3 regions of the Bacteroides sp. AM23-12 genome follow, and region 2 is predicted to be linked to each of the others. Evidence: riboswitches for the same ligand, from Rfam matches in the RefSeq annotation. Region 2 holds a riboswitch; each other region holds the start of a gene.
The links. A riboswitch is a leader RNA that binds a small molecule or an ion and turns the genes downstream of it on or off. The one in region 2 is predicted to bind thiamine pyrophosphate.

Region 1: linked by a shared signal. The riboswitch ahead of pnuC (nicotinamide riboside transporter PnuC) and the one ahead of thiS (sulfur carrier protein ThiS) in region 2 are both predicted to bind thiamine pyrophosphate.
Region 3: linked by a shared signal. The riboswitch ahead of DW640_RS15950 (TonB-dependent receptor) and the one ahead of thiS (sulfur carrier protein ThiS) in region 2 are both predicted to bind thiamine pyrophosphate.

Annotation. Positions count from the first base shown of each region.
Region 1 is NZ_QTLF01000020.1:84,290-88,517, forward strand. It holds gene DW640_RS15970 (RagB/SusD family nutrient uptake outer membrane protein) at 1-1,490, shown strand, start outside; gene DW640_RS15975 (BT_3044 domain-containing protein) at 1,545-2,441, shown strand; TPP riboswitch at 2,583-2,678, shown strand; gene pnuC (nicotinamide riboside transporter PnuC) at 2,681-3,247, shown strand; gene DW640_RS15985 (thiamine diphosphokinase) at 3,244-3,867, shown strand.
Region 2 is NZ_QTLF01000004.1:78,768-82,995, forward strand. It holds gene DW640_RS05590 (superoxide dismutase) at 1-92, shown strand, start outside; gene DW640_RS05595 (HAMP domain-containing sensor histidine kinase) at 248-2,230, shown strand; TPP riboswitch at 2,286-2,380, shown strand; gene thiS (sulfur carrier protein ThiS) at 2,442-2,642, shown strand; gene DW640_RS05605 (thiamine phosphate synthase) at 2,647-3,276, shown strand; gene DW640_RS05610 (thiazole synthase) at 3,289-4,062, shown strand; gene thiC (phosphomethylpyrimidine synthase ThiC) at 4,143-4,228, shown strand, end outside.
Region 3 is NZ_QTLF01000020.1:70,338-74,565, forward strand. It holds gene DW640_RS15935 (O-acetylhomoserine aminocarboxypropyltransferase/cysteine synthase family protein) at 1-644, shown strand, start outside; gene DW640_RS15940 (hypothetical protein) at 769-1,008, shown strand; gene DW640_RS15945 (mechanosensitive ion channel family protein) at 1,108-2,019, opposite strand; TPP riboswitch at 2,154-2,250, shown strand; gene DW640_RS15950 (TonB-dependent receptor) at 2,251-4,228, shown strand, end outside.

The DNA.
Region 1 (4,228 bases), on a different contig from region 2:
CGGCAGTCATCCTTCCCGAAGAGCCGCTGTCGGTAGATGAAAACATTGAAAACTTGTCATTCGAACGTAACACGTACGATGAATGTGTGGAATATATCTGCAAAGACCTCGAAGAAGCTTACAGTCTACTGGACCCGACGCGCCCGAGCACTCAATTCGAACGTCCTACCAAATATGCGGCAGCCGCCCTCATGTCACGTGTCCGGCTTTATCAAGCTTCCAAGTGGTACAACGGCAATCAATATTATGCCGACTGGACCACTTCCGACGGACGAAACATGATAGCCCAGCAATATGACCCGGTGAAATGGGCGAAATCAGCTGCTGCCTCCAAGAGAATTATCGATAGCGGTATTTACTCATTATACACTGTACCCAGCGATGAAAACACGTATGCATCCTCTCAGGCGTCACAAGCGGAATTCCCGTTAGGAGTAGGAGGAATCGATCCTTACCATTCGTATATAGACATGTTCAATGGAGAAGCACTGGCTGTGAAAAACCCTGAACTTATTTATGCTACTCCCTTGAACAACAACATCATTTCAATCGCCTTCCCGTTGAAACTGGGAGGATGGAACGGCTTAGGAATCACTCAGAAACTCATAGATGCCTACTACATGAAAGATGGAGAAGATTATGTGCAACAACCTGATTATTATGAAGAAGCGGGTACTGTACCTACCATCGCCACAGGATATGAGCTGAGACCAACCGTTGCCAAAATGTATCTGGACCGCGAACCGCGTTTCTACGCATCTATCGGATTCTGTGAATGTTTCTGGCCCGCAACTTCGGTAACAGGAACCGAAGCTCCCAACGTGACTAACTTTACAGCAGGATATTACGTGAATGGCAACTGTGCAAAACAGGCTGCCAATCCAGAAGACTATAACTTAACGGGATATACTCTAAAGAAATATATCCATCCGGAGGATAACTGTACCAGTCATACAGGTGCTAAAATAAAACCGAAAACATTCCCTGTATTCAGATATGCGGAAATACTGTTGAACTATGTAGAAGCATTGAATGAACTGAAAGGAGAACCGGAATATACGGAAGCGGCAGATAACACCACTTATCATGTTTTGTATAATCCGGAGGAAATCATGTACTACTTCAACATGATTCGTTACCGTGCCGGATTGCCGGGCATCACCCTTGCCGATGCCAGCGATCAAGTGAAGATGCGTCAGTTAATCATCCGCGAACGCATGATCGAATTTGCGTGCGAAGGAAGAAGATATCATGACCTGCGTCGTTGGGGACTAGCAGAAACAGAAGAAAACAAACCGGTACAAGGTATGGACGTTACCAAGAAGACAACCGAAAGAGACCAATTCTATACTGTTGTCAATGTAGTTCATAAGTATGCATTACGCAGCTTTGACAGGAAGATGTACTTCTATCCTATTCCGAGAGCCGTATTGGATAAAAATGCCAAACTGAAACAAAATCCAGGATGGGACGGATTCGGAGATTGGTAACTTTCCCCTTTCTATCATATAACTGATTATTAATCATATAAAATTGAACATATAATGAGATCAATATACAAAATAGTGGTCTGTTCTTTGTTAACGCTCTCCATCACTTCTTGTGAAAAAGACCTGCTTGAAAAAGAACAATATCAGAAAGAAATCTACCTGATCGGTGCTTACAACCGAGTATGGACCACAGAAGTAAGCTACAGTAACGAAGAAGTGAAAACTTATTTCACGGTCAGCAGTTCCGGTACATTAGCATTAGACCGAGATGTGAACGTAAAAATGAAGATCAACGAAGAGTTGGTAGATATTTACAATAAAAAATACTGGACCGTTCTGAATGAGGACAAATATTATAAATCACTGGATACTGATTTATATTCCATTCCTTCTTTGGAGAATACGGTAATCAAGCACGCTGAAGGTATTTCCGCCGAAGTTCCTGTGTTGATAAAGACAGCAAGTCTGAAGATTGACCAGTCATACGTCATCCCCGTCGAAATAGAAAGTACAACAGGATATCCGATAAGTGAATCCGGATATAAAATGTTGATTCTATTAAAATTAAAGAATGACTATTCGGGCAGTTACCAGATGAGTGGGCATACCACCTTAGAAGGAGAAACTCCGAAGACGATTCAGAAGCCTAAAACGATTAAGCCTACCGGAGTCAACACTGTCAGACTATTCTATGCCATGAACAACGAGAGCGACGAGAAAGCTGATATCCAAACGGGTACAATAGAACTGACCATCACGGATCAGATAGTGGAAGGCACTAATGATGTAAAGAAAGTTTTGATCAAAGCATGGGATGCTGAAAACGGACCGGTAATTATCGACTCAGGAGAAAGTACCTACAACACAACCGCCAAAAAGTTCAGCCTCAAATATACGATCGGTAACACGCTATATGAAGAGCAACTGACCAAAGAAAAAGAAGTTTTATAATACACGACAAATGAGGAGAAGAGGAGATTTCACGGCATTGCAAAAATGCCGCTGAAATCTCCTCTTCGTTTTTTCAACGGAGGACTTGTTTTTACATGATTCCTTGTTTTCCTTCTGCTAAATTCGTAATTTTACCGCCGATTCACGCAATAGGGGTGCCCTAACATGACAGGCTGAGAACATACCCATAGAATCTGATCCGGGTAATGCCGGCGTAGAGAACGAATAAATAAGCAAATATGGAAATGAATTATCTGGAGATATTCGGTACGTTTATCGGTATTATCTACCTGTGGCTGGAGTATCGCGCCAGTATCTATCTGTGGCTGGCGGGCATCATCATGCCGGCCATTTATATCTTTGTTTATTACGACGCGGGGTTGTATGCCGACTTCGGCATCAACATCTACTATCTGATAGCTGCCATCTACGGATGGTTCTTCTGGATGTGGGGACACGGGGAAAAGAAAAGTCTCCCCATTATACATACCCCGTGGAAATGCTATCTGCCACTATTCCTTGTGTTTATCGTGTCTTTCGTCGGCATCGCCCGGATACTTATCGAATACACAGACAGTAACGTTCCGTGGCTGGACAGTTTCACAACGGCGTTGAGCATTGTCGGAATGTGGATGCTGGCACGCAAATACATCGAGCAATGGTTTGCCTGGATTCTTGTCGACATCGTCTGTTGCGGACTTTATATCTATAAAGATCTCTATTTCACCTCCGCATTGTACGGACTTTACTCCATTATAGCTATCTTTGGCTACTTCAAATGGAAAAAAATAATGAACATGCAATGATAAACGAACACTATATACCCCAAGCCGTCATACTTGCCAACGGTGAATATCCTGCGCACGAACTTCCCCTGCGTCTTTTGGCAGAAGCCCAATTCGTCGTTTGTTGCGACGGGGCCGCCAATGAATATATTTCCCGCGGACATACTCCCGACGTGATTATAGGCGATGGAGACTCGCTCCTGCCGGAATATAAAAAGCGTTTTTCCTCTATTATCCTTCAAATTTCGGATCAGGAGACGAATGATCAGACCAAAGCTGTCCATTATCTGCAAAGTAAAGGGATACGGAAAATCGCCATCGTAGGTGCTACCGGCAAACGGGAAGATCATACGTTAGGAAACATCAGCCTGCTCATGGAGTATATGAGAAGTGGTATGGAAGTACGGACAGTCACTGATTACGGGACATTTATTCCTGTGAGTGATACGCAAAGTTTTGCCTCACATCCCGGTCAGCAGGTCTCTATCATCAATTTTGGAGCTGAAGGATTAAAAGGAGAAGGATTGTTTTATCCGCTAAGCGACTTCAGCAACTGGTGGCAGGGAACACTTAATGAAGCAACAGCAGATGAGTTTACCATTCATTGTACAGGAGAATATTTAGTATTCCTTGCTTATTAAATCCCTGTTCCGGAAAAATATTCTTTCATCTGCCTTACTACTGATAGTTTCCTACTGTGGAACTATTATTTTTTTGCCTAATGAAACTTTAGTTTCACGGTCTTGGAACTAGAGTTTCCAGCGCTTGAAACTTTAGTTTCTGCAGTTTGGAACTAAAGTTTCTTCAGCTTGAAACTATTGGTTTCAAGGCTTTGGAACTATAGTTTCATTGCATGGAAACTAACTAAGCTAAGGTATTCCTGACTTATCATTCCAAGAGGTCAGTATATTATTGTAGCAGGATATAATAACACAGCGTGACGACATTGTGATAGCAAAATATGCTGTCACAATGCCGTCACGCTGTGCTGTCACCTCTTTA
Region 2 (4,228 bases):
CCTACTATCTGGACTACCAGAACTGCCGCGCCGACCACGTAAACGCCCTGTGGAACATCATCGACTGGGATGTGGTAGAAAAACGAATGTAACCGGACTCATTAAAATTAAGCTAAACTATACTATTGAAAAGGTCGTTGTGAATTTCACAGCGGCCTTTTTTCTAGCATAAAAAACTAAACTATCTATTGTATTTCAAAGGCATAATTTGTATTTTTGCAATAGCCGAAAATCAAAACAGACAATTATGACACTTCAGCTAAAAAATAAAAAATGGCGCATTGTCTACGTTATTTCCTTTCTTTTATTCTCCTTTACAGGCAATGCGGCTATTCCGGAAGAACCGGAAGAGGAGATTCTTTTCGTGACGTCCTATAATTCCGATACTAAATATACCTACGATAATATCAACACGTTCGTAGAAACGTACCGCCAACTGGGTGGCAAGTATTCCACCATCGTAGAAAACATGAATGTTACCGACCTCAATCAATCCAGAAAATGGAAAAAAAGACTTACCAACATTCTGGACAAACATCCGAACGCCAAGCTGGTTATCCTGCTGGGTGGCGAAGCGTGGAGCAGTTTCCTGCACCTCGAAGACGAGAAGTACAGACAACTGCCCGTATTTTGCGCTATGGCATCGCGCAACGGCATCCGTATTCCGGAAGACTCTATTGATATACGGACTTATGAACCTCAGAGTATCGACTTAACGGAAAGAATGAACAAATACAATATAATATACTGTAACACATATGAATATGATATCGATAAGGACATAGAAATGATGCGAAGCTTTTATCCGGATATGGAGCATTTAGTGTTCATCTCGGACAACACCTACAACGGACTTGCCGAACAAGCGTGGGTAAAAAAGAATATGAAACGCTATCCGGAAATATCGACGACCTATATTGACGGCCGTATCCACACCCTTGATGCTGCCGCCAAACAACTACGCGATGTCCCCAAAAATTCGGTTGCACTACTGGGTATCTGGAGAATTGACAATCGGGGCATAACGTATATGAACAACTCTGTATATGCTTTCTCCAAAGCGAATCCAGAGTTGCCTGTTTTCAGCCTGACTGCTACCGCCATCGGTTATTGGGCAATCGGAGGATATATCCCCCAATACGACGGGATAGGGAGAAGCATGGGAGAACAGGCTTATCAATTTCTGGACAAGGGGAAAAACAATGTCGGCCACATTCATTTGTTGCCCAACAGATACAAATTTGATGCCAACAAACTGCATGAATGGGGATTTCAGGACAAGAAACTACCTTTCAATTCACTTATCATCAACCAACAGGTGTCTTTCTTTCAGGCATATCGGACGGAAGTGCAATTCATCCTGTTTACCTTCCTTGTACTGATAGGCGGACTGTTTATCTCACTGTATTATTATTACCGGACAAAAATCTTAAAGAATCACCTTGAGAAGACTACAGCCCAACTAAGGGAAGATAAAAAGAAACTGGAATTATCGGAAATTGCACTACGTTATGCCAAAGAGCGTGCCGAAGAAGCCAATCAACTGAAAAGTGCCTTCGTATCAAATATGAGCCACGAAATACGGACACCGCTGAACGCCATTGTCGGCTTTTCCAGCCTGCTGATCGATACCGTGGAAACAACGGACGAGCAGAAGGAATATGCGGATATCATCCAGACTAATTCCGAATTGTTATTGCAACTGATCAGTGATGTACTGGATGTATCACGTCTGGAATCAGGCAAACTGCTGTTCAAGTATGAATGGTGCGAACTGGTAAATCATTGCCAGAACATGATCACACTGACCAGAAAGAACCGGACAAGAGATATAGATGTCAGGCTTCAGATGCCGAAAGAGCCTTATATGCTCTATACCGATCCGCTACGTTTGCAGCAGGTTATCATCAACTTACTGAACAATGCGTTGAAGTTTACTCCCGACGGCGGAAGTATCACGCTGAATTATGAAATAGATGAAGAAGACCAGTGTATGCTGTTCTCTGTGACCGATACAGGCTCGGGCATCCCCGAAGACAAGCAGGAACTGGTATTCCAGCGTTTTGAGAAGCTCAACGAATTTGTGCAGGGAACAGGCTTGGGACTGGCAATCTGCAAACTGACCATACAACGCATGGGAGGCGATATCTGGATTGACAAGAATTATAAGAACGGAGCACGGTTTGTCTTTTCTCATCCTATCAAAAAACGGGAATCGGAAGAAAAATGAAAAAAAACCGGATAATTTGATGAATCTTTGTTTCTTTTTCGCTTACTTTGCTCCCGTAAAGACAAAGGGGTGCCCCAAAGAGGGGCTGAGATTATACCCTAGGAACCTGAGGCAGTTAGCACTGACGTAGGGATTGTGTTTCTTTCTTATCGCCTTTCTATATAAGCACGCTCTTTGTATTTACTTTCAACTTATTAATACTGATAGGACAATGAAAGTACAAGTTAACAACAAAGAGGTGGAAATGATTCCTGCTTCTACCCTTACACAACTGGCTGCCCAACTGGAACTTCCAGCACAAGGCATCGCTATTGCCGTAAACAACAAAATGATTCCACGTTCCGAATGGGAAAAATTCGCATTACAGGAGAATGATAACCTCGTGGTCATCAAAGCGGCTTGTGGAGGGTAAAAGTATGGTCAGTCTACAATTTATCACCCACCAGACCGATCGGTATACTTATTTCGAATCGGCACTCATGGCACTTGAAGGAGGATGTAAATGGATTCAGCTACGCATGAAGGAAGCTCCGTATGAAGAGGTGGAAGCTGTTGCCCTCCAACTAAAGCCTCTCTGCAAAGAAAAAGAAGCGATCTTACTTCTGGATGATCACGTCGAACTTGCCAAAAAGCTGGAAGTGGACGGAGTGCATCTGGGCAAAAAAGACATGCCGATAGATCAGGCACGACAATTACTTGGAGAAGCATTTATTATCGGAGGTACGGCAAATACATTCGAAGATGTCGTACAGCACTACCGTGCCGGAGCGGATTACCTCGGCATCGGTCCTTTCCGGTTTACCACTACAAAGAAAAACCTGAGTCCTGTTCTGGGACTGGAAGGTTATGCCGCTATTTTATCTCAGATGAAAGAAGCGAATATCGAACTGCCGGTAGTAGCCATCGGAGGAATCACCTGTGAGGATATACCCGCCATACTCGAAACCGGAGTGAACGGAATAGCACTTTCCGGAACGATTCTTCGGGCGGAGGATCCGGCAGCGGAAACACGAAAGATTTTGAACATGAAATGTATAATCAAATAAAATAATTGAAAAGTGGAAAAGTTAGTAATTGCAGGCCGTGAGTTCGACTCCCGCCTTTTTCTGGGTACAGGAAAATTCAATTCCAATGAAGTAATGGAACAAGCCATTCTGGCATCGGGCACTGAAATGGTAACCGTAGCAATGAAGCGCATCGACATGGATGACAAAGAAGACGACATGCTGAAACATATTATTCATCCGAATATCCAGTTGCTACCCAACACATCGGGAGTACGCGATGCGGAAGAAGCTGTTTTCGCCGCACAGATGGCACGTGAAGCTTTTGGTACCAACTGGCTGAAACTGGAAATCCATCCGGATCCGCGCTATCTGCTCCCCGACTCTATCGAAACCCTGAAGGCTACAGAACAGCTTGTCAAACTGGGCTTCATCGTATTACCCTATTGCCAGGCCGACCCTGTGCTCTGCAAACGACTGGAAGAAGCCGGTGCCGCTACCGTAATGCCGCTGGGTGCTCCCATCGGAACTAACAAAGGACTGCAAACCAAAGAATTCCTGCAGATTATTATCGAACAGGCCGGTATCCCCGTTGTCGTAGATGCCGGAATCGGTGCACCGAGCCACGCTGCCGAAGCAATGGAACTGGGAGCTTCTGCCGTACTGGTAAATACCGCCATCGCCGTAGCAGGCAATCCGGTAGAAATGGCGTTGGCCTTCAAAGCCGCCACCGAAGCCGGAAGACGGGCATACGAAGCAGGACTGGGTCTGCAGGCTGATAACTTTATAGCAGAAGCAAGTTCACCTTTAACTGCATTTTTGGAATAAGTAATAGGTGATAAGTAATAGGTAATAAGTAGGGAGTAGTGTTTGTTTCACTATTCTTAATAATACGATAATAAAATTCTATGGAACAAAAAATAAAATTTTCCCGTTCTCAGAAAGTGTATCTGCCGGGTAAACTCTATCCGAACATCCGTGTAGCCATGCGGAA
Region 3 (4,228 bases), on a different contig from region 2:
ATGGCAGTTCCTTGGGAGGAGTAATCGTTGACTCCGGTAAATTCGACTGGGTAGCTTCGGGTAAATTCCCACAGTTGACAGAGCCCGATCCGAGTTACCACGGAGTACGCTTTGTAGACGCTGCCGGTCCGGCTGCTTACGTCACCCGCATTCGTGCCACTTTGCTACGGGATACGGGAGCAACGATCAGTCCGTTCAATGCCTTCATCCTGCTGCAAGGGCTGGAAACACTTTCTTTGCGTGTAGAACGTCATGTAGAAAACGCGCTAAAAGTGGTGAACTTCCTGAATAATCATCCGAAGGTGAAGAAAGTCAATCATCCGTCACTCTCCGATCATCCGGATCATGCACTCTATCAACGCTATTTCCCGAATGGTGCAGGCTCCATCTTTACGTTTGAAGTAAAAGGAGGACAGGAAGAAGCACACCGCTTCATCGACAGTCTGGAGATTTTCTCGTTGCTGGCCAATGTAGCTGACGTGAAATCACTAGTCATCCATCCGGCAAGTACCACACACTCGCAACTTAATGCGCAGGAACTTGCAGAACAGGAGATTTATCCGGGCACTGTACGTCTATCCATCGGAACGGAACATATCAATGACCTGATAGCCGATCTGGAACAGGCACTCGCCAAAATCTGACATTAGATTCTAACCTATTTGTCTGTTAAAATGTGATTGACAACAAGACGCAATGAAGATTCGGGGATTGAACTTTCCATCACTATGATACGTTATAACAATATAACATTAAAACATTGCAGTTATGGAGAAATATTTAATACACAGCAACGAACTGCATCTGATAGACGCAGGGAAAATCCACCAGGCAGTAGAGAAAATGGTGGAGTCACTCGATCTTGCCGCAGGATCAACCAGTAATTTTGATCTCTATCAGGTAGTAGAAAGCTACTTTAAGGACCTTGAAAAAAGAAGGAAAATCAACCATGTACTGGGGATCAAAGAAGACCGATATGAATTTGCAGAAGACTTTGGCATCAAATAAAAAAGAAATTTTCCAATCACACCAGACAATTTGTTCATATAAAACGAGAGAGTCTCACCGAAGTGAAACTCTCTCGTTTTAGTATATATCTTATAGTGATCAGTTTCCCTGATGCACGGTAAGTTGCGGGAACGGGAAGTTGATGCCTTTTTCATTAAAGGTTTCATAAATAGTCTTGTTTATATCAAAATAAACTCCCCAGTAATCTGCCGTATTCACCCACACACGGGCTACCACATTCACACTGCTGGCATCCAGCGCATGAAGGGCAATAAACGGGGCGGGATCAGTCAGAATACGATTGTCGGCCGTCAGTATATCACGGACAATCTGCTGTACCTTATTATAATCTTCTCCATAATCCACGCCAACAATCCATTCTACACGGCGCGTTGTCTGTGTATTATAGTTTGTCACCACTCCGCTGCTCATTGCACCGTTCGGTATATAAATCACTTTATTATCTCCGGTAGTCAGAATGGTGTGAAATATCTGTATTTCCTTGACCGTTCCGGAAACTCCCTGACTTTCAATCCAATCTCCTACCTTATAAGGCTTGAAAAGCAATACGATCAGTCCGCCGGCAAAGTTCTGCAAGTTACCGGACAACGCCATACCGACAGCCACACCGGCAGAAGCCAACAGGGCTGCAAAAGAAGTTGTTTCGACTCCCAGAGCACCGACTACGGAGATAATCAACAGAATGGTCAGCAGAATATTTACCAGACTCTTCACAAAAGTCTTGATGCTTATATCCACCTTTCTCCTGTCCATCAGACGTCCGACAAATCGGTTGAGCATCGAGATGAGGAAGCGTCCGACAATGAAGACAAGGGTTGCAATCAGGATGCGTTCTCCGGCACGGATACCGAAATCTACCAATTGCTGGGTGATCAGAGAAAGCTTATCCAATCCGTCCGCATTGGCTATCGCTTCTTCCATTAATTTATCTGCGACGATTTGTGTAGAATCCGCAAGCTGTGTTGCTGTCGCTTGAAATAATAGTAGCATAATTTGATAATTATATTAAAATGAATAAATAGCTGACTTGTCATATTTCAACAAACTACAAAGTTATATTGTTTTTAGCAAATCTAAAAGTTTTTTTTGCTTTCCTCCCGCAAAAGCAGTAATTTTGCCAACGATTCACTAAGTAGGGGTGCCTTAACATGACGGGCTGAGAACATACCCATAGAATCTGAACCGGGTAATGCCGGCGTAGAGAACTAATTAATAAGCAAGATGAAAAAAATGATGATGATGGCCGTCGCCTTATTGGGCGCAGGCTTCCCTGTCCATGCACAAACGAGTGCAAAGGATAGTCTGAAAGTAATCAACCTGCAAGAAGTGCAGGTAGTATCCACACGTGCTACAGCAAAAACTCCCGTAGCATTTACCAATATAGGCAAAGCCGAACTTAAAAAAGTGAACTTCGGGCAGGATATTCCCTACCTGCTGAGCATGACTCCTTCCACGCTGACCACATCGGATGCGGGATCGGGCATCGGCTATACGACTCTTCGTGTACGAGGCACTGACGGCACGCGTATCAATATCACTGTAAACGGCATCCCGATGAACGATGCCGAAAGCCACAACCTGTTCTGGGTAAATATGCCCGACTTCTCTTCTTCCGTAAAGGATATGCAAGTGCAACGTGGCGCAGGAACATCGACCAACGGCGCCGGTGCCTTCGGAGCCAGTGTCAATATGCAGACCGAAGGCGCGTCCATGAAACCGTATGCCGAGTTCAACGGTTCCTATGGTTCTTTCAACACCCACAAGGAAACTGTAAAAGTGGGAACCGGACTGCTGAACAATCACTGGACATTCGATGCCCGACTTTCCAACATCGGTACGGACGGATATATCGACCGTGCCTCCGTCAATCTCAACTCTTACTATCTGCAAGGAGGATATTTCGCCGAAAATACGTCTGTCAAACTGATCGCATTCGCAGGAAAAGAAAAGACGTATCATGCCTGGGGATATGCTACTAAAGCAGAAATGGAAGAACACGGAAGACAGTATAACCCTTGCGGCGAATATACCGGAGACGATAATGAAAAACATTATTATGCCGACCAGACGGATAACTATCTGCAAAAGAATTATCAACTCCTTTTCAACCATACTTTCTCCACCGCATGGAATCTGAACGTAGCTCTGCACTACACCAAAGGTGACGGCTACTATGAGGAATATAAAGAAGACAGATCTTTCGTAGAATACGGTCTGAAACCTTTTACAACAGACGGAAAAGAAATTTCGGAAAGCGATCTGGTCCGCCAGAAGAAAATGGATAATAAGTTTGGCGGGGGTGTTTTCTCCCTCAATTATACCAACCACCGACTAACGGCATCTTTGGGCGGAGGCATCAATCAATATCGGGGCAATAACTTCGGGAAAGTGACTTGGGTAAAGAACTACATCGGCGCACTATCTCCCGCCCATGAATACTACCGCAACCAATCGAAGAAAACCGACGGTAACATCTATCTGAAAGCAAGCTACGACCTTACCGGAGGACTAAGTGCCTATGCCGACCTGCAATACCGGCACATCGACTACACCATCGACGGAGCAAATGACAAATACGACTGGAATAAAAGTGCGTTGCGTCTGCTGGCCGTAGACAAGAAATTCGACTTTTTCAACCCGAAAGTCGGACTGAACTGGAATATCAACTCCAATCACCGTGTCTACGCTTCTTTCTCCGTAGCTCAAAAAGAACCGACAAGAAATAATTATACGGATGGCGATCCCGACAGTTATCCGAAAGCTGAAAAGCTGCTCGACTACGAAGCCGGATACACATTCGCCAATCATTGGCTGACAGCAGGCGCCAACTTCTACTACATGGATTATACCGACCAGCTTGTCCTCACCGGAGCTTTGAACGATATCGGTGAAGCCCTGACAGAAAACGTTCCGGACAGCTACCGGATGGGAATCGAACTGATGCTAGGTATCAAGCCCTGTAAATGGTTCCAATGGGATATCAATGCGACATGGAGCAAAAACCGTATCAAGAATTTTGTAGAAAACATTCCCATTTACGATGGCTGGAACTTACTGGACGTCGTAAGCGTTTCTCATAAGAGTACTCGCATCGCCTTTTCACCGGATTTCCTGCTGAACAACCGTTTTGCTTTTACCTATCAAGGATTCGAAGCAGCCCTTCAATCCCAATTTGTCGGCAAGCAATATATGACAAATG